Regions from separate parts of the Streptomyces sp. NPDC051064 genome, predicted to be linked through region 2. Evidence: riboswitches for the same ligand, from Rfam matches in the RefSeq annotation. Region 2 holds a riboswitch; the other holds the start of a gene.
The links. Region 2 has a riboswitch for glycine ahead of gcvT (glycine cleavage system aminomethyltransferase GcvT). Riboswitches for the same ligand answer to the same signal wherever they lie in the genome.
Positions count from the first base shown of each region.

Region 1: another riboswitch for glycine. It lies ahead of gcvP (aminomethyl-transferring glycine dehydrogenase); the one in region 2 lies ahead of gcvT (glycine cleavage system aminomethyltransferase GcvT).

Region 1 covers NZ_JBITFK010000016.1:8,969-12,368, reverse strand. The annotation lists gene gcvP (aminomethyl-transferring glycine dehydrogenase) at 1-1,403, opposite strand, end outside; glycine riboswitch at 1,597-1,692, opposite strand; gene ACIBCU_RS36605 (PRC-barrel domain-containing protein) at 1,826-2,197, shown strand; gene ACIBCU_RS36600 (DNA polymerase IV) at 2,119-3,400, opposite strand, start outside.
Region 2 covers NZ_JBITFK010000002.1:1,002,376-1,005,775, forward strand. The annotation lists gene glyA (serine hydroxymethyltransferase) at 1-463, opposite strand, end outside; gene gcvH (glycine cleavage system protein GcvH) at 482-859, opposite strand; gene gcvT (glycine cleavage system aminomethyltransferase GcvT) at 949-2,085, opposite strand; glycine riboswitch at 2,253-2,350, opposite strand; gene ACIBCU_RS11480 (AAA family ATPase) at 2,524-3,213, shown strand; gene ACIBCU_RS11485 (enhanced serine sensitivity protein SseB) at 3,390-3,400, shown strand, end outside.

The sequences.
Region 1 (3,400 bases), on a different contig from region 2:
AGCCCCTCGGGCAGCGCGTCGGCCGTCGCGGCGTCCAGCGCCTCGATGTCGCCGCCGGCGCCGAAGGCCGCCCAGACGGCGGCGATCCGGGTGCGGGTCGTGGTCTCGTCGCAGGCGACGGAGACATGGTCGGCGTCGACGAGCCGCAGGTTCACCCCGCGCTCACGGGCGGCGGCGACCACGCCGGCCGCTCCCCCCGGCACGCGGACCGTGAGGGTGTCGAAGTACGCGTCGTGCACCACCTCGGTTCCGGCGGCCCGCAGCCCCTCGGCCAGGATGGCGGCGAACCGGTGGGTGCGCCGGGCGATCGTCCGCAGCCCCTCGGGCCCGTGGTAGACGGCGTACATGCCGGCCATGACGGCGAGCAGCACCTGGGCGGTGCAGATGTTGCTGGTGGCCTTCTCGCGGCGGATGTGCTGCTCGCGGGTCTGCAGCGCCAGCCGGTAGGCCTTGTCGCCGTCCGCGTCGACGGAGACACCGACGAGGCGGCCGGGCAGGCTGCGGGCGAACTTCTCGCGTACGGCCATGAAGCCGGCGTGCGGTCCACCGAAGCCCATCGGGACGCCGAAGCGCTGGGTGGTGCCCACGGCGATGTCCGCGCCCAGTTCGCCGGGCGAGGTGAGCAGCGTCAGGGCCAGCAGGTCGGCGGCGACGGACACGATCGCGCCCAGCTCGTGCGCCTGCTCGATGACGGGCTTGATGTCGCGCACGGCACCGGAGGCGCCCGGGTACTGGAGCAGCACGCCGAAGACGCCCCGCTCGGCGACCTCGGAGGGGATGCCCTCGCCGAGGTCGGCGACGACCACCTCGACGCCGGTCGGCTCGGCGCGGGTCTCGATCACGGCGACGGTCTGCGGCAGTGTGTCGGAGTCGACCAGGAAGACGCCGCCCTTCACCTTGCCGACCCGCCGTGCCAGGGCCATGGCCTCGGCCGCTGCGGTGCCCTCGTCGAGGAGCGAGGCGCCGGAGGTCGGCAGCCCGGTGAGGTCGGCGACCATCGTCTGGAAGTTCAGGAGGGCCTCGAGCCGCCCCTGGGAGATCTCCGGCTGGTACGGCGTGTAGGCCGTGTACCAGGCGGGGTTCTCCATGACGTTGCGCAGGATCACCGGCGGGGTGAACGTCCCGTAGTAGCCGAGCCCGATCATCGGTGCGAGCACCTGGTTACGGTCGGCGAGACTGCGCAGCTCGGCCAGGACCTCGGCCTCCGTACGGGCCTCGGGGAGGTTCAGCGCCTCGGCACTCCGGATCACGTCGGGCACCGCCGCGGCGGTGAGCTCGTCGAGGGAGCCGTAGCCGACCTGGGCCAGCATCTTCGCCTGGGCCTCGGCGTCGGGCCCGATGTGGCGCTGCTCGAACGGAATGCCCTGTTCCAGCTGGGAGAGCGGGGTGCGACGGGGGGTCATGATGGAGGCCTCCTGGTCTGTCACGACCTGCGAGGGGCGCCACGGCGTGGCTGCCCGAACGGCCTCCCCATCTGTCATCTCGACCTGAGAGCTTCACCGGCACGCCCTGGGGCATACCGGCTTTCACCGTCGGTGAGGGTGGTCCCCGTCGCGGCACGTGCCGTACGGATCCCGCCCTGCTTTCCAGAGTGACCTCGTCCGTGCGGTACGGGGGCCTGAGAGATTCCGGGGAGGAGTTGCTCCTTCGGCGCCTCCGAATCGCTCCGGAGGACTCTCCCGCACAGGGTCAGCAGCCGTGCTCCAGCCTACCAGCGGGGCCGGGGCGGGCCGTCTCGAGTGGCCGACATCCCGGATCTGGCATTTCGTAGTGAGGGTGGAGCAGCCGCGACCACCTGATGCAATTGTTACCAGTGGGAGGCACCGTGCAGACCGACATCGATCCGCGCAGCCTGATCGGCCGCAAGGCTTTCGACCGCCAAGGTGCCAAGATCGGAACGGTGGACGAGGTCTATCTCGACGACGCCACCGGGGTCCCCGAGTGGGCCGCCGTACGCACAGGTCTCTTCACCAGGGACGCGTTCGTCCCGCTGGAGCCGAGCGAATTCGTCGACGGCGCGCTCGTGGTCCCCTTCGAGCGGGCCCTGATCAAGGACGCGCCGGACTTCGGCGTGGGCCGCCATCTCTCGCCCGAGCAGGAACTGCAGCTCTACCGCCATTACGGACTGGACTCCTCCCCCTCCCCCGGCCCGGGTCCGGACAGGGACTTCGGCAGGCTCGCCGGCCACGAGGAGTAGTCCACCGGGTCCCGCACCAGGCGGAGCGGATCGGCCGGCTGCAGCTGCCGATCGTCGATCCGGAACGTCCGCACCCGGCCGGGCGGCGTCCACGGTTCCTCGAAGCGCACGGTGACCCGGCCGACGCCGCTGCCCTGCACCCAGCCGTGCCCGTGGACCTCGTGCCGCACGTCGTGCCCGGCCGGCCAGCGCCGCGCGGCCAGTTGCTCCTCGCTCTCACGGGTCTCCCCTCCGGGCTCCTCCTCCGCCGTGCGCTGCTCCCCGTCCCCCGCGGCACCGGCTGCGGCGGATTCCTCGGCGGCGTGCTCCGCGTCGGCGGCCTGCGCGAAGAGGTCCTCCTGCGTGAAGTCCGCCAGCCCCGTGACACCGACTCCGAGCAGCCGGACGCCGCCGGTCGTGTCGACGGCCTCCAGAAGCCGCGCAGCGGCCTCCCTGACCACCGTGGGGTCGTCGGTGGGGCCGCGCAGCGTCTCGGACCTGGTGAGCGTCGAGAAGTCGTAACGACGCACCTTGAGGACGACGGTGCGCCCGGACCGGCCGGCGCCCCGCAGCCGCTGCACGCACCGGTCCGCCAGCCGCTCGACCTCCGTCCTCACGCGCACCCGGTCGTGCAGGTCCACGTCGAAGGTGTCCTCGACCGACACGGATTTGGCGTCCCTCTCGGCGACGACGGGACGGTCGTCGTAACCCTGCGCCATGCGGTGGAGCGCGACGCCGTGCGCCTTGCCCAGCAACCGCACGAGCTCCGCCTCGCCCGCCTCCGCCAGGTGACTGACGAGGGTCATTCCCGCGCGCCGGAGATGGTCCCCGGTGGCGGGGCCCACGCCCGGGAGGATGCGTACGGACATGGGCCCCAGGAGCTCACGCTCGGTGCCGGGCTCGATCAGCAGCAGCCCGTCCGGTTTCGCCTCCTCGGAGGCGATCTTGGCCAGCATCTTGGAGCCGGCCAGACCGACGGAACCGCTGAGTCCGGTGACGGCTCTGATGACGGTGCGCAGCTGTCCGCCGATCGCCCGCGCGGACGCCGAGTCGTCGGCGACCCCGCCGGCCTCGAGGTCGACGAAGGCCTCGTCCAGGCTGAGCGGCTCGACGAGTGGTGACAGCCGCCCGAGCAGCTCCATCACCTGGTCGCTCACCGTCCGGTAGAGCGCGAAGCGCGGGACCAGATACGCCGCGTTGGGCGCGAGGCGCCTCGCCTGTGCC
Region 2 (3,400 bases):
TGTCCACGACACCGGTGTCGTCGACGTGGTACGGGACCACGTTGTAGAGCTTGCCGGAGAAGTTGATCTTCATGCCGTGGGTCAGGTGACCGCCGTGGGCCAGGTTCAGACCCATGATCGTGTCGCCCGGCTTCAGCAGCGCGAACATCGCGGCGGCGTTGGCCTGCGCACCGGAGTGCGGCTGGACGTTCGCGGCCTCGGCGCCGAACAGCGCCTTGATGCGGTCGATCGCGATCTGCTCGACCACGTCGACGTGCTCGCAGCCACCGTAGTAGCGGCGGCCGGGGTAGCCCTCGGCGTACTTGTTGGTGAGGACGGAGCCCTGCGCCTCCATGACCGCGACCGGAGCGAAGTTCTCCGAGGCGATCATCTCGAGGGTGGACTGCTGGCGGTGGAGCTCGGCGTCGACGGCGGCGGCGACGTCCGGGTCCAGCTCGTGGAGGGAGGAGTTGAGAAGCGACATCAGTGGGTCCCTAAGGTCTCAGTTGCCGGAGAACGCGGTGTACTCGTCGGCGGAGAGAAGGTCCTTCGGCTCCTCCGCGACGCGCACCTTGAACAGCCAGCCGCCCTCGAAGGGGGCGGAGTTCACCAGCGACGGGTCGTCCACGACGTCCTGGTTGGCCGCGGTCACCTCGCCGGTCACCGGCGAGTACAGGTCGCTGACCGACTTGGTCGACTCCAGCTCACCGCAGGTCTCGCCCGCGGTCACCGTGTCACCGACCTCCGGGAGCTGGGCGTAGACGACGTCACCGAGCGCGTTGGCCGCGAACTCGGTGATACCGACCGTGGCCACGCCGTCCTCGAGGGCCGACAGCCACTCGTGCTCCTGGCTGTACCGCAGCTGCTGGGGGTTGCTCATGACCTGAATTCTCCTGTACGCGGGGGAGTGCTGATGAACGGTGGTCTTACGGTGTGAGACACGACTGCGTCACGTGCGCGGGCGCGGTGTCACTTACGGCGCTTGTAGAACGGCAGCGCCACGACCTCGTACGGCTCGTGCTTGCCCCGGATGTCGACCCCGACACCCTCGGTGCCGGGCGCGGCGTGCGCCGCGTCCACGTAGGCCATGGCGATCGGCTTGCCCAGGGTGGGCGACGGCGCACCGGAGGTGACCTCGCCCACGACCTGCCCGCCGGCGACGACGGGGTAACCGGCGCGCGGCACCCGGCGGCCCTCGGCGACCAGGCCGACGAGCCTGCGGGGCGGGGCGGTCTCCGCACGGGCCGCCGCGGCGGTCAGCGCCTCGCGGCCGACGAAGTCGCCCTCCTTCTCGAACTTCACGACCCTGCCCAGCCCCGCGTCGAAGGGCGTCAGCGCGGTGGTCAGCTCATGGCCGTACAGCGGCATGCCCGCCTCCAGGCGGAGCGTGTCGCGGCAGGAGAGCCCGCAGGGGATCAGACCGTACGGCGCACCGGCCTCGGTCAGGGCCTTCCAGAGCTGCTCGGCGTGGGCGGGTGCCACGAAGAGCTCGAAGCCGTCCTCGCCGGTGTAGCCGGTACGGGCGATGAGCGCGGGGACGCCGGCGACCGTTCCGGGGAGTCCGGCGTAGTACTTCAGTCCGTCCAGGTCGGCGTCCGTGACCGACTTCAGTACGGCGGGGGAGTCGGGTCCCTGGACGGCGATCAGCGCGTACGCGTCGCGGTCGTCCCGCACCTCGGTGTCGAAGTCCCCGGCGCGCCCGGTGAGGGTGTCCAGGACGAGCTGGGCGTTGCCCGCGTTGGCGACGACCATGTACTCGGGGGCCTCCGTCTCGCCAAGGCGGTAGACGATCAGGTCGTCCAGGATCCCGCCGTCCTCCGCGACGATCATCGTGTAGCGGGCCCGGCCCACGCCCACGGTGGCGATGTTGCCGACCAGCGCGTAGCTCAGGAAGGCCGCCGCCTGCGGACCGGTGACGGTGATCTCGCCCATGTGCGACAGATCGAACAGGCCGGCCCGCTCGCGTACGGCGTTGTGCTCGTCGCGCTCGCTGGCGTACCGCAGCGGCATGTCCCAGCCGGCGAAGTCGGTCATGGTCGCGCCCAGGGACCGATGCAGGGCATCGAGGGCGGTGAGACGGGGGGCGGCGCTCGGGGCAGTGCTCATGGACATGGCTCCAGGGCATGACGACAGGGGGTGGTTCCCTCCCCATCTGTCATCGGAACCTGAGAGGTTCGCCGAAAGCCCCTGAAAGGGTCCCGACGGGGTCGGCCCCGTCAGCGTCGGCTTGCACCTTGGGTGGAGCCGCAGAGCGGCCCGCTTTTCAGATCTGCCTCATCCACGCGGTACGGGGCCTGAGAGATTCAAGGGAGGAACTTGCTCCTTCGGCGCCCGGCGCACACGGTGACCGGGACTCTCCCGCGCGGATTCAAACGGCCTGTATGCAGTTGGCGGGGTCATCATCGCACGCATTGCGGGAGAGTGGGGCGTCCAGGCCCGGACGGGTGCCGGCACCGACACGTACGGGCGGAAGCGGTTGTGTCGCATTACCTTTTCTTTACACTTCTTGGGCAGGTCAGTGGGTGACTCGGCAGGGGGAAGGCGATGACGTTGCAGCGCTACGCGACAACCGCGGGGGCGGCACGCGGTGCGATGCCCCAGCAGCCGGGCGCGCCCGGCCGGGAGCGGACGGGCGGGCACGCTCCGGTGGTGCGTGATCTGCGGGGCGGGGGCGGCCGAGGACCGAGCGGCCTGGACTTCGCGGCGGGTGACGTGGTCGTGGTCTCGGGGCTGCCCGGCAGCGGGAAGTCGACGCTGATCCGGCGGGCGGCGAAGGAGCACGCGGTCGACTCCCAGGACACCAGGGACCGCTGGGCGGCGGCTCTGCCCCGATTGCTCCCGTACGCCCTCTACCGTCCCCTGGTGCGTGCCGCGCACTACGCCGGGCTGTGGCGGCGCCTGCGGTCGGGCGGACCCGTCGTCGTGCACGACTGCGGTACGCAGGCGTGGGTGCGGCGCTGGCTGGCGCGCGAGGCCCGGCGCCGCGGCAGCGGCCTCCATCTCGTCCTGCTCGACGTCACCCCCCGGGTGGCCAGGCAGGGGCAGCGGGAGCGCGGGCGCGGGGTCTCCGGATACGCGTTCGCCCGGCACCGGCGCGCGGTGGGCCGGCTGCTGCGGGACACGGAGACCGGAGTGCTGCCTCCGGGATGCGCCTCGGCGGTGCTGCTCGACCGTGAGACCGCGGCGGGCATCGACCGGATCTCGTTCCCGGAGACACCGCTCGCGCAGGAGTAGACCGCCCAGGGCGTCACTGTTCGCATACGCACAGTTCGCGGACCCCCGGCACGCTGTCCGGAATCTGGACGGCGCGGTGGACGGGGGCGCCGCCTCTGCCTGCGCCTCTGCCCTCCTGCCGCGACCCGGTCTAGAGTTTCAGCCGCACCGCACGGCGAGAAAGGGACACAGACACCGTGGACATTCC